DNA from 2 places in the Duganella sp. AC237 genome. Region 2 is predicted to be linked to the other one. Evidence: riboswitches for the same ligand, from Rfam matches in the RefSeq annotation. Region 2 holds a riboswitch; the other holds the start of a gene.
What was found. Region 2 has a riboswitch for glycine ahead of gcvT (glycine cleavage system aminomethyltransferase GcvT). Riboswitches for the same ligand answer to the same signal wherever they lie in the genome.
Positions count from the first base shown of each region.

Region 1: another riboswitch for glycine. It lies ahead of AC0IYS_RS16760 (D-amino acid dehydrogenase); the one in region 2 lies ahead of gcvT (glycine cleavage system aminomethyltransferase GcvT).

Region 1 covers NZ_CEEDEW010000003.1:3,775,038-3,789,132, reverse strand. Annotated here, with positions in the region: gene AC0IYS_RS16800 (PP2C family protein-serine/threonine phosphatase) at 1-570, opposite strand, end outside; gene AC0IYS_RS16795 (serine/threonine-protein kinase) at 567-2,069, opposite strand; gene AC0IYS_RS16790 (Tll0287-like domain-containing protein) at 2,077-2,955, opposite strand; gene AC0IYS_RS16785 (sensor histidine kinase) at 3,216-5,261, shown strand; gene AC0IYS_RS16780 (LuxR C-terminal-related transcriptional regulator) at 5,270-5,968, shown strand; gene AC0IYS_RS16775 (3-oxoacyl-ACP reductase) at 6,070-7,425, shown strand; gene AC0IYS_RS16770 (ankyrin repeat domain-containing protein) at 7,463-7,996, opposite strand; gene AC0IYS_RS16765 (hypothetical protein) at 8,052-8,354, opposite strand; glycine riboswitch at 8,496-8,596, shown strand; glycine riboswitch at 8,597-8,710, shown strand; gene AC0IYS_RS16760 (D-amino acid dehydrogenase) at 8,759-10,024, shown strand; gene AC0IYS_RS16755 (DUF1801 domain-containing protein) at 10,031-10,459, opposite strand; gene AC0IYS_RS16750 (diguanylate cyclase) at 10,492-12,228, opposite strand; gene AC0IYS_RS16745 (ribonuclease T2 family protein) at 12,429-13,424, shown strand; gene AC0IYS_RS16740 (cache domain-containing protein) at 13,460-14,095, opposite strand, start outside.
Region 2 covers NZ_CEEDEW010000003.1:4,168,889-4,184,274, reverse strand. Annotated here, with positions in the region: gene gcvP (aminomethyl-transferring glycine dehydrogenase) at 1-703, opposite strand, end outside; gene gcvH (glycine cleavage system protein GcvH) at 707-1,087, opposite strand; gene gcvT (glycine cleavage system aminomethyltransferase GcvT) at 1,139-2,260, opposite strand; glycine riboswitch at 2,336-2,461, opposite strand; glycine riboswitch at 2,506-2,602, opposite strand; gene AC0IYS_RS18480 (ATP-dependent Clp protease proteolytic subunit) at 2,753-3,313, shown strand; gene AC0IYS_RS18475 (hypothetical protein) at 3,380-3,574, opposite strand; gene AC0IYS_RS18470 (methyl-accepting chemotaxis protein) at 3,746-5,575, opposite strand; gene AC0IYS_RS18465 (DUF1631 family protein) at 5,815-8,190, shown strand; gene AC0IYS_RS18460 (LysE family translocator) at 8,211-8,849, opposite strand; gene AC0IYS_RS18455 (phosphatase PAP2 family protein) at 9,176-9,694, shown strand; gene smc (chromosome segregation protein SMC) at 9,820-13,347, shown strand; gene AC0IYS_RS18445 (cell division protein ZipA C-terminal FtsZ-binding domain-containing protein) at 13,344-14,564, shown strand; gene ligA (NAD-dependent DNA ligase LigA) at 14,579-15,386, shown strand, end outside.

The sequences.
Region 1 (14,095 bases), 390 kb from region 2:
CAGGTTCCTGGCCGGCAGGTTGTCGAACATGCCCGAGTCGAGCGCTTGCTGGTACAAGGTCTGGTCGCGCGTCAGCTGTTCGAGCCGGCCGCCGCGCTGGAGGTACAAGCGGCTGTCGCCAACGTTGAACAGCACCAGCGCGACCGCTCCGGGCGGATACCAGTAGCCGCACAAGGTGGTGCCCATGCCGCCGCCGTCGGCGCAGTTGCGCTCCAGGTTGCGGGCGTACAGCGCGTGGTTGGCGGCATCGATGGCGTCGTGCAGCAAGGCCACCGCGCGCATGTCGAGGTCCGACCACGTCGCGTCGGCGTCGGCGCTGTCGAACGGCGTTCCCTGGCCGCCGTGCCGGCGCAGATAGTCGCGCAGCGCCGTCAGCGCGCCGGCGCTGGCCACTTCGCCGGCCTGGTGGCCGCCCATGCCGTCGGCGACCATCGCCAGACCCAGTTCGGCGTCGATCAGGAAGTTGTCCTCGTTGCTGTCGCGTACCGGGCCGATGTCGGTGGCGCCCAGCGCCACGCCGATCGCCATCCGGTGCGGACGGGTGTCTGACAGTGGCGTCCGGGCGCTCATGCCGCGACGCCGTTCGCGGCGAGGAAGCGGGCACGCTCGGACGGCGTTTCGATATGCGCGGCCACCAGGCGCAGGAAATCGTCGCGGTCGACGGTCTCCCGGGATGCCCGCCTGACTACCACCCTGGCGATCGGACCGATGATCGCCGTGAGCGTTTGCGCCGTGGCGTCGACGAAGGCTGTGTCGAAGGCGACCGGCGGAACGATCGCCGAGCGGCCTGCCGCAGCGCCGGTGCCGCCGCCGGTTCCGATGCCCGTTGTCGCAGCCGTGCGCAATCCCGCCGACGATGCGCCGGCGCCCATGGTAGCACGCGAGCTGCCCGTTCCGGTGCCGCTGGCGGCAAGCTTGCGCTTCACCAGCGTCACGCCTTGCTGGAATTCGACTTTGCCCAGCTCGGACGGGATGTGCGGCAGCAGCAGGTCGCACAGCTCGTCGATGCCGTCCGCCCTGGTCGCGACTTTCTTGAGCAGGAATTTCGCCATCGGCCCGATCTGGCGCGACAGGATGGTTTCCAGCTCGGGGAAGGCTTCCAGCTTCCATGGCGTCATCGTGAGGCTGCCCGTGCCCGTGCTCCCGTCGCCGCCGGGCACAGACACCGGCGGCGGGACCCAATTGGCGCGCACGTCGGAGGCCAGCACCGTGCGGTCGGCATCGGCCAGCGCCGCGGTGTCCTGGGAGGCGGCGCCGGCGCGCCCCAGGGCGGACAGGTCGTCGAGAAAAGCGCGCGCCGAAGGATAGCGCTCGTCCGGCGCCTTGGCCATGGCCCGTTCGACGAGACGGTCGTAGCCTGTGCCGAGCGTCGCCACCAGTTGCGACGGCGGCGCCGGTATCTCATTGAGAATCTGCTGCATCACGATGGTGGGCGAGCCGACGAACGGCCGCACCCCCGTCAGCAGCTGGTACAGCAGCACCCCGGCCGAGAACACGTCGGAGCGGCCGTCCACGGTTTCGCCACGAAACTGCTCGGGCGACATGTAGCTGGGCGTGCCGATCATCGATCCGGTCTGCGTCAGCGTCGACGATTCGATGCGCGCCACGCCAAAGTCGCCCACCTTGACCTGGGCGCTGGACGTGATCAGCAGGTTGGCCGGCTTGATGTCGCGATGGACCACGCCGCGCGCGTGCGCATAGTCGAGTGCCAGCAGCAGGTCGCCCATCCAGGCGTCCACGTGCGCCAGCGCGGTGGGCTGGCCGGCGACCATCAAGGTATTGAGCGGCGTGCCGTCGACGAATTCCATGGCGATGTAGGCGGCGTCGGCGTCCTCGCCGTACTCGTACACGCTGACGATGTTGGGATGCTGCAGGCGGCCGGCGGCCTGCGCCTCGTTCTTGAAACGGCTGATCAGCTCGGCCTGACGGGTGTCGCCGAACAACTCCTTGCGGATCGTCTTGAGCGCGACCACCCGCTCGATGTGCGGATCGAAGGCCTTGTAGACCACCCCCATGGCGCCCTTGCCGAGGGTGGCGTCGATCCGGTATTTCCCCAATTGCGCAAGCATGTCGCGCTTACTCTTCGAGCATTTTCATCGCGCTCGCCAGGCTGGTGCGCATGCGCCCGAAGGAGCGCGCCAGCACCGACAATTCGTCGCTGCCCTTGACGTCGAGCTCCCCGGCGCTGAACTCGCCCATGCTGACCTGGTCGGCCAGGCGCGACATCTGCGTGATGCGGCGCGTGACGAACAGGTGCACCATCAAGTTGAGGGCGATGAACAGGAACACGAAGATGCCCAGCATCGACACCATGTAACTGCGCAGCATGACGCTGGCGCGCCGCAGCGGCACCTCCATCGGCACCGACACCACCTGGGCGCCGATGATCTCCATGTGCTTCCAGCCGAAGCCGTTGTTGCGGCCGTAAATGTCGAGCATGGTCTTGGGGGCGTTGTCGGGCACGCTGTGGCAGCGCAGGCAGGCCGCGTTGGTGATCTGTAGCGGCCGCGCCACATACAGCGCCGGGCCGATCGGCGTGCCGCGCTCGCCCACCATTTCCTTCAGCTCCGGTTTGGCGCGCAAGGTGTTGACGACGTCGGCCTCCCAGTCGGAGGCGCGGTCGCGCAGGTTGGTCGGGTTCAGCGTCGCTTCCTTGTAGCTGAAATCCGGGTAGGACTTGAGCAGATGGTTAAGGTGCTCGGTGGCGGCGTACGAGGGGATCGACTGGGGCAGGAATTCATACTTGAGCTGCATGTCGAGCAGCGGGGCGATCTGGCCCGAGGTGTAGCTGCGCGCGGCGCTGGCCGCTTGCATCAGCACGCGGGCGCTTTCCAGCGTCTCTTCGCGTGCGTTTTGCTGCAGCAAGTGGTTGGTGACGGCGCTGGCGGCGCCGAAGCCGATCGCGAAAATGGTGAGAAAGACGATATTGAATTTCGCGGCGAGCGACAGTTTCATGGTGGGGGCCTCGTTGACATCGACCACTCTACCTCTGAAGCGCCAACCGCGCTGTCACCAGAATTGGGGACAGACCGCGATGTTTAAACTGTGGACATTAATGTTACGATTAAGAATAACATTAATATTTTCTTAATAGTCACTTTTGCCCGGCGTGCAAGCGCTGTTCGAGGCGAACGGGGACTGGGGTTTTTTCATCGGGCGGGGCCAGATTGTATCCACGCACAGCACTATCGCGGCCGCCTCGCCGACGCATCGCCATGCCGCCAGGCAGGCTGGCGGCTTGCCTCAGCATGCTGCTTTTGGGCATGGCCGGTGCCTGCGCCGGGCCCCTGCACCTGACGAAAGCCGAGATGCAGGAAGTCGCAGGCGAGCGCCCCACGCCGGCCGCGGACAAGGTCGACAGCGCCACGTTGCCGGCGGCCTGGCGCACCGTGACACTGCCCTACGCCCACCCGTCGGACGTGCTCGGCCAGGCGCGCGCGGCGCAGGCCGGCAGCGGCGCCAGCGCGCACGAAACGCCCGATACGCCTGACGTGCCGAGCCCCCCCACCGCCGCAGGCCGCTTGGACGTATCTGGCGCCCCCATCGTCACCACCTGGTTCCGCCTGACCTTGCCGGCCGCCGAATCCGGCGCGGGGCGGATGCTGTACTCGGCGCGGGTCAAGGCCTACGGCCCGATCGCCGTCTACGTCGACGGCCGGCTGCGCCACCAACGCCAGCTCGACGGGCCGACTTGGTACTGGCCGCCGTTGTGGCTGGAACTGGGCGGCGACCCGCGCAGCGCGCCGCCGCGCGAGATCCTGTTCCGCATTCAGCACCCGCCCAGCAGCCGCGCGGCGCTCGCCTCTGTGTGGCTGGGAACGACCGACGATATCGGCTGGCGCTACCACGGACGGCAGTGGCTGCAATTGTATCTGCCGCTCATGTGCATCGGCGCCTTCGTCGCCGTCGGCGTGTTTTCCGCCTTTGTCTGGCTGTGGCGCGGCGTCGGCCTGGGCTACGGGCTGTTCACCTTGCTGGCGGCGGCCCAGTTCACGCGCTCGCTGAGCTTTTTCTGCGAGGCGCGGCTGGACAACGACTGGTTCGCCTGGCTCATGCTCAATTCGCTGTTCTGGATGCTGACGCTGGTGCACGCGTTCCAGGAGATGGTGCACGGGCAACGCCAGCGCTGGCTGAGCCGCAGCTTGCTGGCGGTCAACTTTTTTGTCGCCGTGTGCTCGTCGCCGTCGTTGGCGGGCTGGAACACGCCGCTGGTCACGCCGCTGATCTACCTGCTCGCCATCGTGGCCGGCAGCGCCATCACCGTTGCCGGCGTACGGGCGTCATGGCGCCGTTCGCCGGACGCCATGCTGATGTCGGTCGGCGTCGGCCTTTGCGTGTTGTACGGTCTTAACGATTGGGCGCTGCAAAGCAATTTCCTCGGGCCGGAGCACTGGTATCTGGGACCGTATATCAATCTGCAAAATTTCGGCATGCTGTGCTACCTGATGTACCGCCGTTATATCGGCGCGCTGGCGCATGTCGAGCAGAGCAACCTGCAACTGGCGTCGCGCCTGCGCGAGCGCGAGGCCGAGCTGGCATTGAGCTACCAGCGCCTCATCGAGATCGAGCACAGGCAAACGCTCGCCGGCGAACGCCTGCGCCTGATGCAGGACATGCACGACGGCCTCGGCTCGTCGTTGCAAAGCGCGCTGTGGGCGGTCGAGCGCGGCCAGCTCGAGGAGAACGCCATCCCCGACATCCTGCGCGCCTGCATCGACGACCTGCACCTGACGATCGACTCGCTCGAGCCGGTCGAGGCCGATTTGCTGCTGTTGCTGGCGACCTTGCGCTACCGGCTGGGCGAGCGTCTGCGACTGGCCGGCATGCGCCTGCACTGGGCCGTGGCCGACGTGCCGCCGCTCGAATGGATCGATCCGCGCACCGCGCTGCACATCCTGCGCATCTTGCAGGAAGCGTTGAGCAATATCGTCAAGCACACCAACGCCACTGAAATCCGTGTCGCCACCGCGTTCGACGACGACGGCGTGACGGTGTCGATCGCCGACAACGGTCCCGGCTTCGATCTGGCGGCGGCGCGGCAGCGCGGCGGCAAGGGCTTGCTGAACCAACAGCGCCGGGCCGCCGCCATCGGCGGCGCCATCGATTGGGAGGCGGTCGTCGGCGGCGGCACCCGCGTGCTGCTGTGGCTGCCGCTAACGCAACCGCAACCCCAGCCGCTATCGCAACCGCAACCGCAACCGGCACTGCCAACGCACTCGCAACCGACCCTGGCGCCGCCGCGGGTCGCCACACACCACTGAGACAACCCATGATGACCACCACTTCGATCCACCCCATCCGCGTCGGTATCGTCGAGGACGATATGGACTTCCTGCATGCGCTGGAGGGGACCGTGGCCGGCGCGGCCGACATGGTGCTGGCGGCGGCCGCCAGCACGCGCCATGCCGGCCTGCAAATGCTCGACGGACGGGCCTGCGACGTGCTGGTGGTGGACCTGGGCCTGCCGGACGGTTCCGGCATCGATGTCATCGGCGCGGCCGCGTCCCACTGGCCCGATTGCGCGGTCATGGTCAGCACCAATTTCGGCGACGAACTGCATGTGATGCGCGCGATCGAGGCCGGCGCCGCCGGGTATCTGCTCAAGCACACCAAGCCGGGCGGCCTGGCCGACGAGATCCGCAGCATTTTTCAGGGGGGCAGCCCGATCAGCCCGATCATCGCCCGGCAAATGCTGACCCGCTTCCGCCACCTGCCGCCGGTGCGGCAGGCGCTGGCCAGGAGCGCGGCGGATGCCGACGCCCAACCGTTGCGCACCCAGTTGTCGCCCCGCGAGCAGCAGGTGCTGGAGCTGATCACCAAAGGCTTCACCACCGAGGAGATCGCAGGATTGATGGCGGTGTCGAGCCACACCGTGCTGACCTTCATCCGGCGCACCTACCGCAAGCTCAAGGTGAACTCGCGCGCCGAGGCGATCTACGAGGCCAAAATGCTCGGCTTGCTCGACTGAGGCCGGGCCGGCGTCTTGCGGGTGGACGGCAAACCGGGCTGGAACGTCTCCAGCGGCCGGTGCGGGCATAATGCGGTGTTACCCGCACCGAAGAGAATCACATGTCCGATTTGTTAATGCGCTTGAACGGCAACCCGATCACCGGCGCCATCGCCAGGGCCATCGGCCTGCCGAACCCGGTGCCGCTGTCGCGCGAGGCGGGACCGTATGTGGACCGGCCGTTCGATGGCAAACGCGTTTTGTTATGCCGGACGGCCGGCGGCTATGCGGCCGAGGCGATGGCGGCGGCTTTTGTCCGCGCCGGCACGGCGGCGTTGGACGGGCCGGCCGCCGGCGCCGGGCCGCTCGATATCGTCGCGATGGACGCCACCGGTTGCGTGGCGCCGCAGGACTACCGGGCGTTGTACGACGGCTTGCATCCTGTCGTGCGGCGGCTGGTTCGCAATGGCCGGGTGCTGATACTGGCGGCCGATCCCGGCGCCGCGGCCACGCCGGCCGCCGCCGCCGTTGCCCGTGGCGTTGAAGGATTTGTGCGCTCGCTGGCAAAGGAAATCGGCGCCAAAGGTATTACGGTCAATCTCGGCTATGTGGCGCGCGACGCGCTCGACCGCCTGGACGGTCCGCTGCGGTTCTTTTGCGGCGCCCGCACCACCTACGTGACAGGGCAGGCGTTCCACCTGGCGGCCAACGTGGCGGCGCCCGCCAGCATGTCGTCGACGCAGGCGTTGTCCGGCAAGGTCGCGCTGGTGACAGGCGCCGCCAGGGGCATCGGCCTGGCCGTGGTCGAGCGGCTGGCGCAAGAGGGCGCCACCGTCGTCGCGCTCGATGTGCCGGGCGCGGCGGATGCGTTGCACCAGGCCTGCGACCGCTTCGCCGCCGTGCCCTTCCTCGCCGATATCGCCGCGCCGGACAGCGCCGGGCGTCTTGCCGACTTTTTGCTCGAGCGCTTCGGCGGCGTCGACGTCGTGGTCCACAACGCCGGCATCACGCGCGACCGCACGCTGGCCAATATGCAGGAGCATTTCTGGGATCTGGTGGTGCAGGTCAACTTGGCCGCCGTGATCGCGATCGACCAGCGCTTGCTGGAGCGGCGCGTGCTGCGCGACGACGGCCGGATTGTCTGCCTGTCGTCGGTCAGCGGCGTGGCGGGCAATTTCGGGCAGACCAACTACGCCGCGTCCAAGGCCGCGCTGATCGGCTATGTCGCCGCCCAGGCGCCGCTGCTGGCGCCGCGCGGCATCTGCATCAACGCCGTGGCGCCCGGCTTCATCGATACGCCGATGACCGACGCCATGCCCATGGTCGTGCGGGAGATCGGCCGGCGCCTCAATGCCGTCAAGCAGAGCGGGCAGCCGCGCGACGTCGCCGAACTGATCGCGTTCCTCAGCACCCCGGCCGCGTTCGGCATCAGCGGCGCGACCCTGCGCGTGTGCGGGCAAGGCCTGATCGGGGCATGAGGGCGGGAGGGACGGGTCGGGGTCGCCGCAGCGTGGCTTACAGGTTTTTTTCGGCCAGCAGCGCGGCCGTGTCCTTCGCGCCCATCGTCTGCGCCAGCGAGATCGCCGTCATGCCCCGACTGTCGACCGCATCGACGGCCGCGCCGCGCTCGATCAACAGCTTGAGGATATCGGTGCGGTTGAACATGGCCGCCATCATCAGCGGCGTCTTGCCGTCCGGGCTGGCGCCTTCGATGTCGGCGCCATGGGCCAGCAGCAGCTCGGCGATGTCCAGATAGCCTTTGTAGGCCACGCCCGCCAGCGGCGTCTGGCCCTGGTCGTTCGGCACGTTCGGGTCGGCGCCGGCTTCGAGCAGCACGCGCGCCGTGTCCAGGTGGCCGTGATAGCAGGCCAGCATGATCAGGCTGTCGCCTTTCTCATTGCGGAAACTGACGGGCAAGCCCTTGGCCACCATGCCGGCCAGACGTTCCGCGTCGCCGCCGCGCACCAGCGTGAACACGCCGCGTATGAACTCCAGGGTTTCCGCATCCATCACCGGGGCGGGCGACGCCGCCTTTTCATTCTCTGCCATGTCTCGCTTTCATCAAGTTATTTCGGGGTAACGATAAGTATGCCTAAGTTCGATTTTAAGCGATGTACGCTGTCGCACGCGCAGGGCAGGCGCGGGGCATGGCGGATCGCGGCGGGCACAAACCGGCGTGCCGATTGCCGGCGCCGTGCCGGGTCAAGCTGATGGCGGGTTGGGGCCGGGGCGGCGGCGTGGCGCCGGCGGCCGAGCATTCGGCGCAGACGCCGTACAAGGTCAACTCGTGGCGTTCGATGGTAAACCCCTTGGTCGCCAGACTGTCCATATGGCCAGGGCAGCCCTCGATATCGAACACGCGGTCGCATTTCACGCAGTGGAAGTGGTGGCGATGGTGATGCGCCACATGCATTATCTCGTAGCGCGGGTTGGCCAAGTATCCCATCCCACGGCCGGGTTGCCGCGAACCCAATGCGCCGGGTGGGTGCGGGTCGGGTGGATAAGCCGCAATTTTTCAGGTAAGCTACGCCCGTTGTGGCCAAAAGCCACCGCCGTATCGGGAGAGACTGTTCCAGCATCGCGCTGACGGACGGCGCCGAAGGAGCAACCGCCCCGGAAACTCTCAGGCAAAAGGACCGATACAGCACTTTAAACTCTGAAGAGCGGCAGGACTCGGACGTCGTCCACCCGCACCGAAGGAGCAAGCGCTGCCGCCATCGCGGCCCGGCGTGAATCTCTCAGGTCCAGAACAGAGGGGGTGTCTTTGCGCATGTGCGCCGAGACCATCCCCTTTGACGGTCTGGAATCTTCATGAAAACCATCGCAATCATCGGCGGCGGCATCACCGGCGTCACCACCGCCTACGCCCTCGCCAAACGCGGCTTCGCCGTCACCCTGCTCGAACGCCACCGCTACGCGGCGATGGAAACCTCGTTCGCCAACGGCGGCCAGCTGTCCGCCTCCAACGCGGAAGTGTGGAATCACCGGTCCACCATCGCCAAGGGCCTGAAGTGGATGCTGAGGAACGACGCGCCGCTGCTGGTCAATCCAAAGCCGGGCTGGCACAAGCTGTCGTGGTTCGCCCAATTCATCGCCGCCATCCCGCACTACCGCGACAACACGATCGCCACCGCACAGCTGGCGCTGGCGGCGCGCGAACACCTGTTCCAGTGGGCCAGGGACGAAGACATCGCCTTCGACCTCAAGCGCGAAGGCATCCTGCACATCTACCGCGAGCGCGCCGGATTCGAGCACGCGGCGGGCGTGTCGAAGCTGTTGATGCAGGGCGGGCTGGCGCGTCGCGCCGTCACGCCGGAGGAGATGCGCGCCATCGAGCCGACCCTGCGCGGCGACTACTACGGCGGCCACTACACCGTCAGCGACAGCACCGGCGATATCCACAAATTCACCACCGGGCTGGCGCGGGCGGCGCAACGGCTGGGCGCCGAACTGCGCTTCGGCCAGCAGGTGACGGCCATGCGGGCGGGCGCCGACGGCGTCGACATCACCGTCGAGGAGGACGGTTTCAGCACCACCCGCCGCTACGACGCGGTGGTCGTTTGCGCCGGCACCGCCAGCCGCGCGATGGCGGCGATGCTGGGCGACCGCGTCAACGTCTATCCGGTCAAGGGCTATTCGATCACGGTGCACCTGAACGACGCCGCCAGCCAGGCCGCCGCGCCGACCGTCAGCCTGCTCGACGACGAGACCAAGCTGGTGACCAGCCGACTGGGCGACGACCGCTTCCGCGTGGCCGGCACGGCGGAGTTCAATGGGTTCAACCGCGATATCCGGGCCGACCGCATCGCCCCGCTGGTGAAGTGGGTGCAGCAATGCTTCCCGGGGGTGAGCACGCGCAGCGTGACGCCATGGGCCGGGCTGCGGCCGATGATGCCCAATCTGATGCCGCGTGTGGGGCGCGGCAAGGCGCCGACGGTCTTCTACAATACCGGCCACGGGCACCTGGGCTGGACACTGTCGGCGGCGACGGCGGACATCATCGCCGAGACCATCTTCGCCGCGTCGGGGCGGGAGGGCGGGCGGCAAGCGCCCGCGCGGGTCGCGAAAGTGGCCTGACGGCCTTTACATGCGCTCGCCGGGCAACCGGCTGGCTTGTCGCACCCACTCGGCGAATTGCGCTTCGTCGAGCGGGTCGTCCTCGCGCAGGTCGAGATGTCGCACGCCGGCGGTTTTGGACGCCCCCGGCGGCAGCGGATCGAGAAAACCGCCGTTGAAGAAGGTGACTTTGACGTACTTGGTAAAACAATGAAAACCCAGGAACCAGCCTTGGTCGGCGATCCCGTATAGCGGCGTGTTCCATTTAACGGCCTTGTTCACGCCGGGTATGGTGTGGACGATGATCTCGTCCAGACGTCGTCCGAGATCGCTTTTCCAGCCCGGCATCGCGGCGATGTAGGCCTGCACCGGCGCGTCGCCATAGGCCTTGGGGATTTGCGGATTGCCGCCCGATAGCAGGACCGTTTCGGCTTTGGTAACTGGTTTTGTCGCCATGGCGTGCGCTCTGCGTTAGATGTGTGAACCGTCTAGGATACGCGATTTTCGTGAGCTTCCGTGCGGCGCTGATCCGCGCTGGCCGCCTCCGGGGCCAGCGCCCGGACGACGCGGTTTCTGCCGTCACGCTTGGCCTGGTAAAGCGCCTTGTCGGCCGCCTGGAACAGTGCCGCCGGCTCGGCACCGTGTTCCGGGTACCCGGCCACGCCCAGCGACGCCGTCGTGCGCACCGTGTGGCCGCCATGCGCGACCTGGAGCGCCTCGATCAACCCGCGAAAGAGCTGCGCGCGCTCGGTCGCCAGGTCGATGTCGCAATCTGGCAGCAGAACCACCATCTCCTCGCCGCCGAAGCGGCACGCGACGTCGCACGCGCGGATATTCGTCAACAGCACCTGCGCCACCCGCTTCAGGATGGCGTCGCCGCCGTCATGGCCGTAGGTGTCGTTGGTGCGCTTGAAGTGGTCCAGATCGAGCATGATGACCGCCAGCGGCTTCGCGTTCCGCTGCGAGCGTATCAGCTCGCGCCGCAGCGTCTCGTCCATGTAGCGGCGGTTGTACAACTCGGTCAGCGGATCGATGATCGATTGCAGGCGCAAGGTCTCGCGCAATTTGATGTTACTCATCGACATGGAGATCTCTTCGCTTAGCGTGGCCAGTACCTCGCGCTGGCGTTCGAAGATGTCGTGCTGCTCGGGCGCCGCGTACAGGGTCAGGCATCCCAGCACGGCGTCCTGCGTCACCAGCGGCATGCAGACGCGCGGACCGGCGCCGCTGTCGCCCGCGCTGCCATGCCGGCACTGCAGATCGCCGTCACCGGCGCAGACGTGGACGGTGCCGCGCCGCACCGCCCAGCACTGTTCCGGCTCGATGCCATCGGCGTCGTCGGCAATGTCGCCCCACCTGGCCTTGCGCTCCAGCGTGTCGCGCGAGTTGCGATACAGGTAAAGGCTGCCGGATACGCCGGGCACCAGCTTTTTGCAGAACGTGGAGACGATCAGCGAGGCTTCTTCGACGGTGGATACGCATTCGAGCGCGTGCAGCATGTCGGCGCTGACCGCCAGCTGCTGGTTGCGCAGCTCCGACGCGGCGGCGGCGCGGCGCAGCGCCCCGGTGTTTTCCGCCGCCAGCCTTTCGGCGTTCGCGCGCGCGCGCAACGAGCGCAGACCGACCAGCAACGCCACCGCCAGCAGTATCATCTCGGCGATGTTGACTGCCGCGCTGATGTACATGGCCTTGCGGGCGCCGTGCGTCAGCTGCTCGCGCAACTCGTCGCGGTGGATCGACAGCGAGGACAGCTCGCCGCCGATCAGATTGCGCAGGATGTCCATGTGCGCGCGGCCGGCGCCGGCGGCGACGACCTTTTCGGCGGCGGCGAATCCCTGCTCGCGCCGCATCGCGATCGTCTCGGCCATCAAGCCTAGCTTGAGGTCCATGGAGACCTTGACGTCGGCCAGCGCTTTGCGCTCGCGCGGGTCGGCGCTTTCCTGCCACAGCGTCGCCCGCAGCGGCTCGATCATGTTGACCGCCGCATGGTAGGGCTGCAAAAACTCCTCCTTGCCGGTCAGGATGAAGCCGCGCTGGCCGGTTTCGGCGTCCACCAGCAACCCCAGGATCGACTGGTAGTGGCGTTCCCTGGCCGAAGTGGCTTTCAACTGCGCCATGGTGTGCTGGACGCTGCGGTTGGTCAGGAAGGGCAGCGTGCCGACGCCACCCATGAAGACGAGCAGTATGAAAGCCACCCACTTCAGGCGTGTTTCGTTGGAGATCATTGTGGTTCGCAGGATCAGTCGGTAACCGAGAATATCATGTCATAAAGAAACTATCGCCTATCACGGACGGCAAGCCTTCGATTCGTCGTGCGGTTGCCACAAGTCGCGGTGCCGGCGGCTGTTTTCGATAGAAAAGGGCTTCCCACCCGCCGCGATAAGTCCGCTAAGATATTGGCACTTGACCAACCTGAGGAGTTTGAATGCATCGCCACACCGTCCCCGCAGCCGCCTTGCTGCTTGTTTTTACCGCGTTCGGTTGCAGCGCCAGCGAATCGGCCAATGGCAGTTTCACCGCCACCCAAAGCTGCGAGGCTTACACATCCTTCGCCAAACAGAACAACCCGGGCGCGCAGAAAATCGTGCCGGGGACCGAGTACACGGTCCGCGAAATCAACAAGGTCGATTACGACTGGATCAGGGTCGAGGTGCCGGGCGCGCAGCCGGCATTGCGCTGGGTGCGCAAGGAATGCGGCACGCCGGAGTTGAGCGATAAGCCGACCAAGGCGCAGCGCGGGCGCGAGATCGCTGCCGCCGGAGGGGTGTGCAACATCGCCAACAAGCAGGATAGCTATCTGCTGGCGATCACCTGGCAGCCGGGTTTTTGCGAGCATGTGAAATACAACGGCAAAAAGCCAGAATGCGACGCCATGAACGGCGGCAAACTGGAGGCGAAGAACCTGAACCTGCACGGCCTGTGGCCGAACAAGAAGGAGTGCGGCACCAATTATGGCAGCTGCAAGGGCGAGCAGTTCTCGCTCAAGCAGGAAACCATCGACAAGATCGCGCCATGGATGCCCAACTTCTTCTACGAGCGCACATTCGGCGCCTACGAGTGGAACAAGCATGGCAAATGCCAATCGCTGTCGCCGGACGACTACTTCATCAAGGCCGTGTCGGCGGTGCGGGTGGTGAATGATTCGGAGGTGGGCAAGATCGTATTGGGCAGCGTGGGCAAGTCGTTCCGCGTCAACGAGTTCTTCGAGCGGGTCAAGACCAGCTACGGCGCCCAGGTGGCCGACAGCATCACCCTGATTTGCACGCAGCGCAAGTACCTGCAGGAGATCCGCCTGTCGCTGCCGCTCGAATTCAGCACCGACGGTGAGTTGAAGCAGATGGTGGGCAACGCCGCCCCGGTACGCGTGCGCGCGGTGGGCTGCGGCGACGAGGTGTATGTGGAAGGCGCCGGCCGCGATTGACCGGCCCCTGGCCGACTTGGCCGACTTGGCCGACCCTAGTCGATCGTGAGGGCGCGCGCTTTTTTGCGCTCCGCCTTGCACTTGTACATGGCATCGTCGGCGCATGCGATCAAATCGTCGGCGGTGCTGGCCGACTGCGGATAGATGGCCACCCCGATGCTGGCGCCGGCCAGCAGTTCGTGGCCGTCTATCTCGTAGGGCATGGCCAGGCGGCGCGAAAGCTTCTCGACGACGCCGGCCGCGTCGTCGCCGCCGCTGGCGACCAGCACCACCGCGAACTCGTCGCCCCCCAGCCTTGCGGCCATGTCGGATTTCCGCAGTTCCGAGCGCAGGCGGTCGGCCGCATCCTTCAACAACACGTCGCCGGCGCCATGGCCGTAGGTGTCGTTGATGAATTTGAAGTTGTCCAGATCCAGATATAGCACCGCCATCGGCTGCTGATTGCGCTCGCTCAGATTGAGCTGGCGGGCCAGGAACTCGGTGAACATGGCGCGGTTGGCCAGGCCGGTCAGCGGATCGTGCGTGGCCTGATGCTTGGCCAGCGCGTGCATTCTCGACGCCTTGACCAGCGCCTGTCCCACCTCGTTCGCCTCGCGCAGGCCGTAGGTGGCCGGCTCGATGCTGTCGCCGGCGCCAAGGGCGAGCGCCGGCGCCACCAGGTCGCGGATCGA
Region 2 (15,386 bases):
CGGTTTTGTAGTCGCGCACCACGCCGTTAACGCCGGGGTACTGCAGCAGCACGCCGAAGGCGTCACCGATGCCGGAAAGTTCGGCAGGGTGGAAGCCCTTGACTTCGATGCCCAGCGGCTTGGCGCGGGTCTCGACCACTTCGCGCGTTTGCGGCAGCACGTCGTCGGCGACGTAGAACACGTTCGACTTCGACTTGCCCACGCGCTGGATCAGGGTCATCGCTTCGGCGGCGGCGGTGCCTTCGTCGAGCATCGAGGCGTTGGCGATGCCCATGCCGGTCAGGTCGGTGATGGTCTGCTGGAAGTTAAGGATCGCTTCCAGGCGGCCTTGCGAGATCTCCGGCTGGTACGGCGTGTAGGCGGTGTACCAGGCCGGGTTTTCGAAGATGTTACGCAGCACCACGCCCGGCGTCAGCGTGTTGTAGTAGCCCTGGCCGATCATCGACTTCAGGACCTTGTTCTTGCCGGCGATTTTTTTCAGCTTGTTCAACGCTTCCTGCTCCGGCATCGGCTGGGTGTATGCGCCGAGCGGCAGGGTGGCCTTGTTGCGGATGTTGGCAGGGACGATGGTGTCGATCAGGGCGGCGCGCGAGGCGTAGCCGAGGACCGCCAGCATGGCTTCCTGTTCTGCGGCGTCAGGGCCGATGTGGCGTGCGATGAAAGCGTCGCGTGCTTCAAGTTGGGTCAGGCTTGAACGGGTCATAATTTACGCTTCGGTGGTCTTGCCGTAGGCGGCTGCGTCCAGCAGGCCGTCGATCGCGCTGGCGTCGGCCGGCTTGATCTTGAACAGCCAGGCGGCGTAGGCGTCGCTGTTGATCGACTCCGGGGCGCTGGCCACGTCTTCGTTGACGGCGATGACTTCGCCCGACACCGGCGCGTAGATGTCGCTGGCCGCCTTGACCGATTCCACCACGGCGGCGTCGTCGCCGGCCGTGTAGCTCTTGCCGACCTTCGGCAGTTCGACGAAGACGATGTCGCCCAGCGCGTCCTGCGCGTACTCGGTGATGCCGACGGTGACGGTGCCGTCCGACTCAGCGCGCACCCATTCGTGGGATTCGGTGTACTTCAGGTCTGCAGGAATATTCATGTAAGGCTCCAGATGGGTAGGGGGCGGGTTCGAACTAGGATACTAAATCATTTAAACGGCGAGGATTTTACCGTTGCGGACGAAGGGCAGCTTGACCACCGAGGCGGCCAGCTTCTTGTCGCGGATCTCGACGTGCACGGTGTCGCCGACGGCCACGCCGTTGGGCACGCGCGCCAGCGCGATGGCCTGCTGCATGGTCGGGCTGAAGGTGCCGCTGGTGATCTCGCCGACGGCGTCGGTGCCGGCCACGATGACTTTCTGGTGGGCGCGCAGCACGCCGCCTTTTTCGCGCAGGATCAAGCCGACGAATTGGGCGTTCTGGCCCATCGCCTGCAGGGCAGCCTTGCCGATGAAGTCGCGCTCGGACACCAGGTCGATGGTCCATGCCAGGCCCGCGTCGAGCGGGTTGACGGTTTCGTCCATGTCCTGGCCGTACAGGTTCATGCCCGCCTCCAGACGCAGCGTGTCGCGGGCGCCCAGGCCGGCCGGCTTGACGCCGGCGGCGGCCAGCGCGTTCCACAGCTTCTCGGCCTGGTCGGCGGCGACACCGATCTCGAAGCCGTCTTCGCCGGTGTAGCCGGTGCGGGCGATCATCGCCTCGCCGAAGGCGGCGCTGTGCGCGAAGGCGACGTTGAACGGTTTCATGTCGGTGGTGCCGGCCTTCGATTCGGGGATCACGTCCCACACCTTGGCGCGCGCGTTCGGGCCCTGCACGGCGATCAGCGCCATGGCGTTATCACCATCCCGGCGCTGCGTGATTGTCACGCCGCTGTTGGTGGCGGCGTTCTGCGCCTGCATCCACGCCACGTCTTTTTCGGCGGTGCCGGCGTTGACGACCAGGCGGAACCAGCTCTCGTCGATGAAGTAGACGATCAAGTCGTCGATGACAAAGCCCTGCGGATTGAGCATGCACGAGTACAGCGCCTTGCCCGACACCTGCAGCTTGTCGACGTTGTTGGCCAGCAGGCCGCGCAGGAAGGCGCGCACGTTGGCGCCCTTGATGTCGACCACGCACATGTGGGCGACGTCGAACATGCCGACGTCGGTGCGCACGGCGTTGTGTTCTTCGATCTGCGATCCGTAGTTGACGGGCATGTCCCAACCGCCGAAATCGACCATCTTGGCGCCGGCGGCGCGGTGTGCGTTATTGAGTGGGGTGGCTTTGAGCGTCATAATTCCTCGGTCCATATCGAAAAGGGGTTAACAGAACATACAAGGAACGGCTAAAAAGCTGTTTCCACAATGATCGCAGACCCCTCTGTCCTTGGTACCTGAGAGATTACGGGCGAATCGACGCGAAGTCGAACTCGATTCCCGTGCGCCCCTTCGGTGGGCCGCCGGCGTGTGCCGCGGCCGCTCTCCAGAGTTGGACCAGTTGGCATCCCGCCGCGATAAAAAATCGAACGGCGGCCGCGCTGGTCCCTTGATCGGTCCTTTTGCCTGAGAGTTTTTGGGTAGTGCCCCTTCGGCGGCTGCGTTGGCGTATCGCCCGCAACCCTCTCCCGATCAAGACTCGGGAATATATGTCAGAAGGGCCTGAATGTCAATCTTGCGGGCAGGGCTGGATGGGGTGGTGGGCGGGGGCGCGCACGAATGGCGTGCAATAAAAACGCTATATAAACAACTATTTGCTAGAATAAATCACACTTATTCGAGAGCCCACCCATGAGCCAAGATCCAAATTCCTACGAGGGCCACGCGTGGTTCACCCTGTCAGGCGACGTCAACAGTGACATGGTGCGCCGTGTCTTCGACGCCGTTGCCGATATGACGGAGGACCGCATCACCACCGCCCACATCCTGATCCAGTCCAACGGCGGCTATGTCAGCGACGGCATCTGTCTGTACAATTACCTGAGCAAGTTGCCGATCAAGATCGTCACCTACAACGCCGGCGCGGTGGCGTCCATCGCCGTGATCCTGTTCCTGTCCGGCGAGGAGCGTTATGCCAGCGACACGGCGCGCTTCATGGTGCACAAATCGCACGCCAGCGCGCCGCACGGCGCCCGGCCGGACGCGTTGCGCATCATCGTCGAAGGCTTGCAGGCCGACGACGCCCGCACCGAGCAGATCCTGCGCGAACACGTCAAGCTGACCGAGGAGCACTGGCGCACGCACGCGTACTCCGACCTGCACCTGACGGCGGCCGAGGGCGTGGCGGTGGGGATGGTCAACGCCGTGAAGGACTTTGTGCCGCCGCGTGGACAGCGCGTGGCCAATATTTGATTGCAAGCTGAAACGGGAGCGGCGCCAGGGAGGCGCCGCCATGCCGCTAATTATGGTGGAGCCTGATTAGCGGTTTTTGTTGCCCGTCTGTTTGTTGCCGTCGTTTTTATGGCTTTGCCGGCCGGCTTCCACATGCTGCTCATGGGTGCCGCCCTGGGTGCCGGAGCGCGAGCCGCTGGACGACCCTTTGTCGCCCGATTGCTTGCTGCTGCCTTGACTGGAGCCTTGCTTGCTGCCACCGCTTTTTTGATTCGAGTTCATTTTAGTTCCTTTGTGAAAGTGAAAGAACGTACTCGCCACAAGCGCGCCGTGCTGACTGGAAAAACGGTGACACCGTGCGCGTTTCTGGTAGAGCAATGATGCGTTTTCGCTCAGGCACTTGCTATCGGAGTGCGTCTTGGGGGGCTGTAGGAACATGCCTCGCACTCGTCATTAAAACTCTTCCCATTCGACCTCACTGTTGAGCTTGCCGGATGCCTTGCCCAGTCCGCTGGCGGCGCCGGCGCGGGCGGGCGGACGGCGTGGCGCGACCGTGCGTTTTCCCGGCGAGGGCAGTGCCGGCTTGATTCGTTCGCGGCGCGCGCCGGCGGTGGCGAGCGCCGGCGGCGTCTCCTCGTCGTCGCGCATGTCCGCCGCGCCTGGCATGCCGGCGATGCCACGCGTTTTGAGCGCCTCGGCGGCGACCAGCGGCTGCCGCGCCCGCGCTTCCCGGTCCGCGCCGTCGTGCACGGCGAACGCACCGATCGCCTCGTTCAGCTTGCCCGTTTCGTCGCGCATCGACGACGCTGCGGCGGCCGCCTGCTCGACCAACGCGGCGTTTTGCTGGGTCACCTGATCCATCGCCGCGATCGCCCGGTTGACTTGCTCCAGGCCGGCCGTTTGCTCGGCGCTGGCGTCGGCGATCTCTCCGATCAGCCCGGTTACCCGCTGGACGCTGCCCACCACCTCGTCCATCGTCAAGCGTGCCTGGTCGGCCAGCTGCGTGCCGCGCACCACCTTGTCGACCGAGTCGTCGATCAGGCTTTTGATCTCCTTGGCGGCCGCCGCGCTGCGCTGGGCCAGGTTGCGCACTTCGGAGGCGACGACGGCGAAGCCGCGTCCTTGCTCGCCGGCACGGGCCGCTTCGACCGCAGCGTTCAGCGCCAGGATGTTGGTCTGGAACGCGATGCCGTCGATGACGCCAATGATTTCCGCGATTTTCTTCGAGCTGTCGTTGATCGACGCCATCGTGCCGACCACTTGGCCGACATCGCTGCCGCCGCGCACCGCCACCGCCGACGCCGACACGGCAAGCTTGTTGGCCTGCACCGCGTGCTCGGCGTTTTGTTTGACGGTTGCCGTCAGCTGCTCCATCGACGAGGCGGTCTCTTCCAGCGAGGCGGCCTGCTGCTCGGTGCGGCTCGACAAGTCCAGATTGCCCTCGGCGATCTCGGCCGACGCCTGGCCGATCGCCCGCGCGCCGCTTTGCACCTGGGCGATCATCGTCATCAAGCTGTCGTTCATATGCTGCATCGCCTGCAGCAGCTTGCCGGTTTCATTGCCGGACCGTACTTCGATGCGGGTGCTCAAGTCGCCGTCGGCAATGCGCTGCGCCACCAGCATCACTTGCTGCAGCGGCGCCGAGATCGAGCGCGCCAGCCAAAACGCCAGCAGCACGCCAAAGCCGATCGCCGCCGACAGCAGGGCCAGCGTGACGATGCGCCCGGCCAGGTACGCCTGGTCGGCGCCTCGTGCCGCCTGCCGGCCGCCTTCGAGATTGCTGGACAGTAATTTGTCGAGCTGGCCGCTGACGGCGTCGAACGCCGGCAGCGACGAGCCCTTGAGCACCGCGACCGCCTCGTCCTTTTTGCCCTCGTTGGCCAGCGCCATCATTTTGTCGTGCGCGAGCAGGTAGGAAGCGGCCATCCGTTGTAATTCCGCCGCCTGCGGCATGAGGTTTGCATCGTTGATGGTCTTGCCGAGCTTGTCAGCATTGTCACGGAACGCGGATAGTGCGAGACTTAGTTTTTGCTCGGAACCGTCGATGCTGGCCTTGTCGCTGATCACCACGTGTTCGAGCTTGCGCAATTCCTGCACATTGTTTTTGAGCGACAGCACGGCGATCGATTGCGGCAGCCAGGTGTCGGACAGCTGCGTCGACGCGCGGTCGATGTCGCCCATGCGCGCGAGTGAACTCAGGCCCAGCAGCACGGTCAGGACCAGCACGGTGGCGAAGGCGATCAGCAATTTGCTGGAGGTTTCCAGGTTATGCAGGTATTTCATGGATATCCTTGGTGAGGGAAGCGACGGCGAGGGCGGGAGCGGGGCGGACCATATAATGATGTTAAGCAAAGTCCAAGCTTGTTCATTGCGCCTCGTCAAAGCAGTTGTTGGAACGAGGAAAGTGGTACACAGCCCGCAAGGGGCAAAAAAAATCGCCGATTCTTTCACTGCTGGTATTGCCATGCGGAAATACTGTGTAAGAATGGGGTCTACGGATCGATCACCAGCGGGCCGACACGATGGCGAATACTTCAACCACCCCGAGCACCAGCGGCGCGCCGATAAAGACGGTCACGCCGCGGCATGGCTTGCTGGAGGACTTGATCGGCATCGCCGTCAAGCACGCGGGCGATCAATATCTGGCGCTGGCCGCCAAGCTGGCCGGCGCGCTGATCGACGCCACCGACGGGGATACGCGCACCATCCAGCAACGGCTGCGCGCCGGCAATTTGCTGCGTAACCGCCATTTCGCGTTCTTGCATCTGGCGACGGAGGCATTGGAAAACACGCTGCGCCAGGAGATCGCACAGTTGGCGCCGGCCGCGAAAGACAAACGTAGCGGCGCCGGGCAGCCGATGTCGCTGGTGCCGTTCGAGGAAATGGACAAAAGGGTGGCGCTCGGCGGCGCCAGCAAACCGTTCGAATCGTTGCATTCGGACGCGTTGCAGACGCTCAATGTGCGGCTGGCGTTCCTGTTGGGCCGCGATATCTTGCGCGTGAGCCAGAATCCGTTTCGCCCCGAGGTGTTCCTGTCGGCCTTGCAGCGAGCCTGGCTGCAATTCGATCCCGAGCCGGAGTCGGCGCCGTTGTTGCAACCGCTTGTCAAACCCGGCATGTTCATCGAACTGGGACCGATGCTCGAAGCGCTGGACCTGGCATTGCAGGGCAAGGGCGTAATGCCGGGCTCAGTGGATGGCTACAAGGGCCGCAAGGCCGACGCGGCCAAGCAGGCGGCGGGCGCCCGCGCGCGCGGCAACCAGGCGGCCTTGGCCCAGCAACTGCGCCAGTTCTTCGCCTCCAGCGACGTCGCCGGTTCGGCCGCCGGCCAGATCGTCGACAAGATCGCCGGCGGCCTGCTGCAAGGCGCCGGCGTCATCGATCCGGGCATTCCGGACGTGCCGATGCCGGCGCTGAACGCGGGCGGCGTCTGGGTCCAGGGGGCGGCACAAGGTTTCCAGTCGCGCGGCGTCAGCAACGAGCAGGCGCAGCGGCAGTCGCAGATCGGCGCCAGGCAGCCGCTGTTCGCCTATCTGGCGCAGTTGCAGGCGACCGCGGTGGGCAAGCACGGATCGGACGGCGAGCCGGCCGCAAGCGCCGCCGCCATGCCGGCCAACGTGTTCTACCTGCCCAACATCAAGCAAAGCATGCCGCAAGGCAGCCTGACGCGCGCCGACGAAAGCACCTTCGATTTGCTGACGGCGATCTTCGACACCGTTTTCCGCGACCAGAACATTTCGCAGGAGATACGCGACCTGATCCGTTTCCTGCAGATTCCCGTGCTCAAGGCCGCGCTGGTCGACAAGAACTTCTTCTTCCAGGAGGAACACCCGGCGCGCCGCATGATCGATCTGCTGTCGCGCATGGGCTGGGAGCAGCGCAATGGGCCGGAAGATCCGTTGTTCAAGGCGATGCAGCGCAGCGTCGACCGCGTCGGCCGCGACTACGACCATGAACTGTCGGTATTCGCCCAGGCCGTCAGCGAGTTGGAAGCGTCGATCCTGGCCGAAGAGCGGGTCGCCGCGGCCACCATCGCGGAGCCGATCGCCGCCGCGCTAAAGCAGGAAAAGATGGCGGAAGCGGGCAAGCTGGCGAAAAACGCCGTGGCCCTGCGCATCGGCACCGGCGAGGTCATCGCGGTGGTGGAAGCGTTCCTCGAACAGCGCTGGGTCTCGGTGCTGACCGTCGCCTACAGCATCGAGGACGGCAAGCCGGGCGCCGTCAACAACGCCACCAGGGCCATGGACGAACTGATCTGGAGCGTGCGCCCCAAGCTGAACGCCGACGACCGCAAGCTGCTGATCTCCAAACTGCCCGGCATGCTCGCCACATTGAACAAGTGGCTCGACGCGATCAAGTGGCAGGACGCCGACCGCCTGCAATTCTTTGCCGAGCTGGCCGAGTGCCACGCGTCCATCGTGCGCGCGCCGCTGGACCTGTCGCCGGAACGTCAGCTGGACATATCGGTGCAGGTGGCGAAGCAGGCCGCCGAGCGGCGTCTGCAACTGCAGGCGAAGGCGGAGGCGGCCGACCAAGCCGAAGCCGAGGCGCGCGCCAGCCAGCCGGAGCTTGAAGCGGCCGAGGAGGAGGCCGCCATCGAAGTCGAGGGGCTCAGGCGCGGCATGTGGCTTGAGTTCGCGCAGCCGGACGGCGGCCGGCGCCAGGTCAAGCTTGCATGGATCAGTCCGCTTCGCACGCTGTATATTTTCTCGACCGCGTCGCGGCAGGAGGCTTTTTCGCTATCGGGCGAGCAATTGGCGCGGCAATTCCGGGATGCCACCGCGCGGGTGGTGCGCAACGACGGCGTGGTGGCCATGGCGCTGTCCGAAGCGCTGGCGCGCGGCGCCGTCAACGAAGCCTCGGCCGATCCGGCTCGGCGCGCGTCCACTTCAGGCTGACCTCGGTCCGACGCGTCTGTTTACTTGACGGTCAGCAGCGCGCCGCCCATGCCGATGAACAAGGCGCCGGTGGTGCGTTTGGTGAAGCGCGAACGGGCCGCGCTCTGGCGCACCCGGCGCTTCATCCACGACGCGCACACCACATAAAAGAAGTGCGACAGCAGGCTGCACGCGGTGAAGGTCGACGTCAGCAGCAGGAAGCGCATCGGGTCGATGTGGTCCGGCGGCATGAATTGGGGGAACACGGCGGTGAAGAACAGGATCGCCTTGGGATTGCTGATCGCCACCAGCAGGCCGGAGCGGAAGGTGCTCCAGCGGCTGGCCTGCGCGACCGGCGCCGCCGGGGCTGCGTCATCGGCCTGGGCCGGCGCCTTCGACGCCTGGCGCCAGGTTTTCACGCCGAGATAGATCAGATAGGCGGCGCCCGCCACCTTGACCGCGCCAAAAGCCAGCGCGGAGGTCTTGAGCACCAGGCCGAGGCCTGCGACGGCGGTGGTGGCGACGATGAATACGCCCAGCGCGTTGCCCAGGGAGCTATACAAGGCGCGGCGCGCGCCTTGCGTGGCGGCCGTCGAGATGGCCATCAGGACGCCCGGCCCCGGACTGAAGGCCGCCGCCAGGGAAACGGAGAGGAATAACAGCCAGGTCGAGAGTGTCATAAAGCGTATCCGATCAAACAACAGTGAGCATAGGCAACAGTATGCCACGCCGCCGCCGAAGCTGCCGGCGGCCCTCTTTATCCGACTGCCGGCACGCATTTTGCGCGCTTATCTTTTGCCTTATTCAAGTTGATTTACGGCAATTGTTCGGTCAAATACGGCTGGGTGTGTTTTAATGATGGTGCAGTGCAAAAAAATTGAAAGGCGGTGATTGGATGATGTGGTGGCATGCTTTAAGCGTAGCGGGTAGTTTGGCGGTAACGGGACCCATCGGGGTGGCAATCGGCGTTTGGCTGCTCGCGGGCAAGTCGTGGAGACTTTCGTGGATGTGGGCGCTGTTGTTCGGCATCGGCATGACCCTGGTGGTCGTGACCAAGATGGCGTTCGTGGGCTGGGGGATCGGCGTCGCGTCGGTCGAGTTCGCGGGCTTTAGCGGCCACGCGATGCGCGCCGCGGCCGTCTATCCGGTAGCCGCCTTCCTTGCCTTCCGTAGCTCCAGCAGTAACGCCAGGTATGCGGCCACCGCCGCCGGGGTCGTCTTCGCCATCCTGATCGCCATTTCGCGCGTGCCCATGATGGCGCATTCGGTCTCCGAATCGGTCACCGGCTGCATCCTGGGGCTGGCCGTCGCCGCCGCTTTCATCCGCTTTGCCAGCACCGAGCAGCACTGGGCGCTCAGCCGCATGCTGGTCGTGCTGTGCCTGCCGATCGTATTGATCGCGCCGCGCGTCGAACCGGTGCCGGCGGAGCAATGGATCACCGAGGCCGCGCTGTATCTCTCCGGCCGCGACCAGCCCTACACCCGCGCCATGTGGGCCGAGTCCAAGCACCGCGCGCACCAGTAGGGCGCCACGCCGGGCGTGGGTCCCGGCTGCGGCTGGGGTCCGTCCCTCAACCGGGGTTTCAACCTTATTTAATGCGCTAAATGGTATTATTGTGATCTTTTACAGCCCATAGCCCAGATAATCACGTGCGTCTATCTTCCATTAAATTGTCGGGATTCAAGTCTTTCGTTGATCCCACCAATTTCCAGGTGCCGGGCCAGCTGGTTGGCGTGGTGGGACCGAATGGTTGCGGCAAGTCGAATATCATCGATGCCGTGCGTTGGGTGCTGGGGGAATCGAAGGCCTCGGAATTGCGCGGCGAATCGATGCAGGACGTCATTTTCAACGGCTCGACGCATCGCAAGCCGGCCGGGCGGGCTTCCGTTGAACTGGTCTTCGACAACAACGACGGCAAGGCCGCCGGCCAATGGGGACAGTACGCGGAGATCGCCGTCAAGCGCACCTTGACGCGCGACGGCACCTCTACCTATTACATCAACGGCCAGCCGGTGCGCCGGCGCGACATCCAGGACATCTTCCTCGGCACCGGCCTCGGTCCGCGCGCCTACGCCATCATCGGCCAGGGCATGATCAGCCGTATCATCGAATCCCGTCCCGAAGAATTGCGCGTGTTCCTCGAGGAGGCGGCGGGCGTTTCCAAATACAAGGAACGCCGCCGGGAAACCGAGAACCGTCTGCACGATACCCGTGAAAACCTGCTGCGCGTTGAAGATATCCTGCGCGAGCTGAATTCGAATCTGGAAAAGCTGGAAGGGCAGGCCGCCGTCGCGACCAAATTCCACCAGCTGCAATCGGACCAGGAAGAGAAGCAAAAGCTGCTTTGGCTGCTGCGCAAGGTCGAAGCCGAGAACGAGCAGAAAAAGTACTTCCGCGAGGTGGAGCAGGCGCAAAACGATCTGGAAGAACAGACCGCGAAGCTGCGCAACGTCGAGGCGACCCTGGAGCACATGCGCCAGGCGCATTTTGCCGCCGGCGACCGCCTGCACACGGCGCAGGGCAGCCTGTATCAGACCAACGCCGAAATCGGCAGCCTGGAAGCGCAGATCAAGTTCGTCATCGAATCGCGCGGCCGCCTGCAATCGCAGCTGGCCGCCCTGACCGCGCAGCGCGACCAGTGGCAGAACCAGGCCACCGAATACGGCGGCCAGATCGAGGAAGCCGAATTCACGCTGGAAGAACTGTCGGCCAAGGTCGAACAATCGCAGATGATGGCCGAGCAAAAAGGCGAGTCGTTGCCGATGCTGGAGCAGGCCTGGCGCGAGGCGCAGACCAGGAGCACCGAATCGCGCGCCCGCATCATGCAGGCGCAGCAGCAGCTGGAACTGGAATCGGCGCACCAGCGCAACGCCAACAATATCCTCAATGGCCTGGCCGTGCGGCGCGAGCGCCTGCAGCAGGAAAAGAGCGGTCTGAGTCTGCCGGACAGCGCGCACCTGACCAATATGCGCATGCAGCTGGAGGAAAAGCAGCAGGCGCTGGAAGAACAAAGCTTCCTGCTGGAGGAGGCGCTGGAGCAGCAGCCGCGCCTTGAAGAGGAACGCCAGGCCGCGCAGCAGCAGGTCAATAGCGAAACCGCCGCCAACGCCCAACTGGAAGCGCGCCTGAACGCGCTGCGCCAGTTGCAGGAACGCGTGCAGACCCAGGGCAAGGTGACGCCGTGGCTGCAAAAGCACGAGCTGGATTCGCTGCCGCGCCTGTGGCAAAAGCTGAATATCGAATCGGGCTGGGAGACGGCGCTGGAATCGGTGCTGCGCGAGCGCACCTCGGCGCTGCAAATGTCGAACATCGAATGGGCCAAGGCCTTCTTCGGCGACGCGCCGCCGGCCAAGCTGGCGTTGTTCGCGCCGTCGACGGCGGTGCCGCCGGCGCCGGTGGAAGCGCCGGGCCTGAAACCGTTCCTGAATCTGCTCAAACTCAACGACCCGTCGCTGCGCGGCCTGCTGCAGGACTGGCTGCACAACGCCTACCACGCCGAGGACGCGGCCGAAGCCTTCGCCGAACGCGCCAGGTTGCCGGCGGGCGGCTACTTCGTCACCCGCCAGGGCCACGTCGTCACGCAGAACAGCGTGCGCTTCTACGCGGCCGACTCGGAGCAGGACGGCATGCTGGGACGGCAGCAGGAAATCGAGAACATCACCAAGCAGCTGCGCGCGCAGCAGATGCTGGCCGACGAAGCGCGGGCCCGTTCGGTGCGCGCCGAGGCGGCGCTGTCGGAACACACGCGCCGCCTGACCGAATACCGCGCCAAGCTGCAAAGCCTTCAGCAATCGGTGCACACCTTGCAGCTCGATGTCGTCAAGCTGTCGGAGATCGAGGCGCGCTTCAACCAGCGCAGCAACCAGATCGAAACCGACCTCGCCGAAATCGCCGCGCAGGAGGAAGAACAGACCCACATCAAGATGGAGTCCGAGGAAAAGTTCGAGCAGCTCGATATGGAGCTCGGCAACCTGCAGGGCGACCACGAGGACGGCCAGACCGTCTTCCTGGAAAAGGAACAGCGCCTGGCCGACGCCCGCGAAGCCTTGCGCGATCTGGAGCGCGCCGCGCAGGAGGCGCAGTTCGCGGAAAAATCCCAGCGCAACAAGATCGAGGAATTGCGCCGCTCGATCGCCACCGCGACCGCGCAGGTGGCGCAGGTGACGCAAAGCCTGGAGGCGGGCCAGCATGAACTGGCGACGATGGAATCCGGTTCCGCCAACGACGGCCTGCAGGACCTGCTGGGCCGCCGCACCGACCAGGAGAAGGCGCTGTCGGACGCGCGCCATGAACTGGACCAGATCACGCAGCAGCTGCGCCAGTTCGAGGAAGGGCGCATGTCGACCGAGCGCGCGCTGCAACCGCAACGCGACAAGATCATGGAAATGCAGCTCAAGGAGCAGGCCGCGCGCCTGAACCAGGAGCAGTTCGCCGCGCAGCTGGCCGAGGTGCAGGCCGACGAGGCGACGCTAGCGGAGAAGCTGCATCCGGAGATGAAGGCGTCGTATTTGCAGGGCGAGGTGACGCGCCTGACCAACGCTATCTCGATGCTGGGCGCGGTCAACCTGGCGGCGCTGGACGAGCTGGCGACGGCCTCCGAGCGCAAGAACTTCCTCGATTCGCAGAACGCCGACTTGAACGAGGCGATCAACACGCTGCAAGACGCCATCGCGCGGATCGACAAGGAAACGCGCGATCTGCTGCAAGACACTTTCGACCGCGTCAACGGTCACTTCTCCGAGCTGTTCCCGATCCTGTTCGGCGGCGGCCAGGCCAAGTTGATCATGACCGGCGATGAAATCCTCGACTCCGGCGTGCAGGTCATGGCGCAGCCGCCGGGCAAAAAGAACGCCACCATCCACCTGCTGTCCGGCGGCGAAAAAGCGCTGACGGCGACGGCGCTGGTGTTTTCGATGTTCCGACTTAACCCGGCGCCATTCTGCCTGCTCGACGAGGTCGACGCACCGCTGGACGACGCCAATACCGAACGATTCTGCCGGATGGTCAAACGGATGTCCGACCATACCCAATTCCTCTTCATCTCGCACAATAAGATTGCGATGGAGATGGCCAATCAACTAATCGGTGTGACGATGCAGGAGCAGGGCGTATCGCGCATCGTGGCGGTGGATATGCAATCCGCCGCCAATTTCGCTTCAGAGGCACAAGCAGCATGACAGACCTTCAAATGAGTTTGATCGGGATCGCCGGCGTATTCGTCGCCGGTGTCTTCACCTACAACAAAATCCAGGAATACAAGGCCAAGAAGAGCGTCGAACGCGCCTTCGCGACCGATCATGACGATGTGCTGATGCGCACCGGCGAGGCGGCTTCGCCTGCCGCGGCGCGTCCCGAGCCGCGTCTGGAACCGCGCGTCGACCCGGTCGGCGGCCCGCGCCAGGAACCGAGCTTCTCGCTCGACGGCGACACGTCCTCGCCGGGTGTCGCGGCGGGCTCCGAGGCGGCCGTCGCCGCGTCGCTGGGCGCCGTCGGCGGCGACTTCAGCACCGACCCTGTCGATCCGTCCTCGTCGACCGAGGCGGCAGAAGCGGCCATGATCGCGCGCGCCAACGCGGCATCGGCGGCCGCCGCCGAACAGGCCACGGCGCTGGTCGACCCGCTGATCGACTGCCTGCTGCCGCTGGCGCTGGAAGGTGCGGCGCGCGGCGACAAGCTGCTGCCGGTGCTGCAAACCCTGCGCATGGTCGGCAACAAGCCGGTGCACTACATCGGACTGGCCGTCAGCGGCGACTGGGAGCCGATCGTCCACGGCGGCGTCTACACCAAGCTGCAAGGCGGCGTGCAACTGGCCAGCCGCAGCACCGCGCTGAACGAACTGGAATACTCGGAACTGGTCACGCGCCTGCGCGCCATGGCCGACGAAATCGGCGCCGAGCCGGAAATTCCGGACATGATCGAAGTGATGGCCGAGGCGCGCAACCTGCACCGTTTCGTCGCCGGCCACGACGCGCAGCTGGGCGTCAACCTGCAATCGAACGGCGCGCCGTGGGCGATTTCGACCCTCATCGGCGCGCTGGAAAAGCAGGGCTTCGACGTGCGTCCTGACGGCCGTTTCGTCATGCCGGACGGCGACGGCGGCTTCCTGTTCTCGCTGTCGACCAACGTCACGCTGGCCGAGGAAACCACTTCGCGTTTGACGTTGCTGCTGGACGTGCCATGCGTGGCGCCGGCGCGCGACGGTTTCGGCGCCATGGTCGCTTGCGCCAAGTCGCTGGTGGGACGCCTGGACGGGACCATCGTCGACGATTACAACCAGCCGCTGACCGATGCCGCGCTGGGCGAGATCGCCACGCAGGTACAGGACTTCTACACCGAGATGAACGAGGCCGATATTCCGGCCGGTTCCACCCGCGCACTGCGTTTGTTTAGCTGATTCTGGAAGTAGCAATGACTGAAGTGGATTACAAGGCGCGTATCGAATCGCTGAGCGCTGAGCTGAACCGGCACCTGCACGCCTATCATGTGGAGGACGCGCCCACCATCCCGGACGCGGAGTACGACAAGTTGTTCATGGAGCTGCAGGCGCTGGAGCTCGAGCACCCCGAGTTGGCGCTGGCCGACTCGCCGACCAGGCGCGTGGGCGCGGCGCCGCTGCCGCAGTTCGACCAGGTCACGCATTCGGTGCCGATGCTGTCGCTGAATAATGGCTTCGCCGACGAGGATGTCGAAAACTTCGACCGCCGCGTGCGCGAGGGCCTGGACGCGGCTGGCGCCGTGGAATACGCGGCCGAAGTCAAATACGACGGACTGGCCATCAACCTGCGCTACGAGAACGGCATACTGGTGCAAGCTGCCACGCGCGGCGACGGTTACACCGGCGAGGACGTGACGGCCAATATCCGCACCATCCGCACCATTCCGCTGCGCCTCAAAACGTCCAATCCGCCCGCCGTCCTCGACGTGCGCGGCGAGGTGCTGATGTTCAAAGCCGATTTCGACGCCATGAACGCGCGCCAGCGCGAAGCGGGGCAGAAGGAGTTCGTCAACCCGCGCAACGCGGCGGCGGGCAGCCTGCGCCAGCTCGATTCGCGCATCACCTCCGCGCGCAAGCTCAGTTTCTTCTGCTACGGGATCGGCATGCTCGATGGCGCCGACATGCCGCCGTCCCATTCCGCGCTGCTGGAGTGGTACCGCACGATGGGCCTTCCGGTCGCGAAGGAGGGCGCGGTGGTGCGCGGCTGCGAAGGCCTGATGA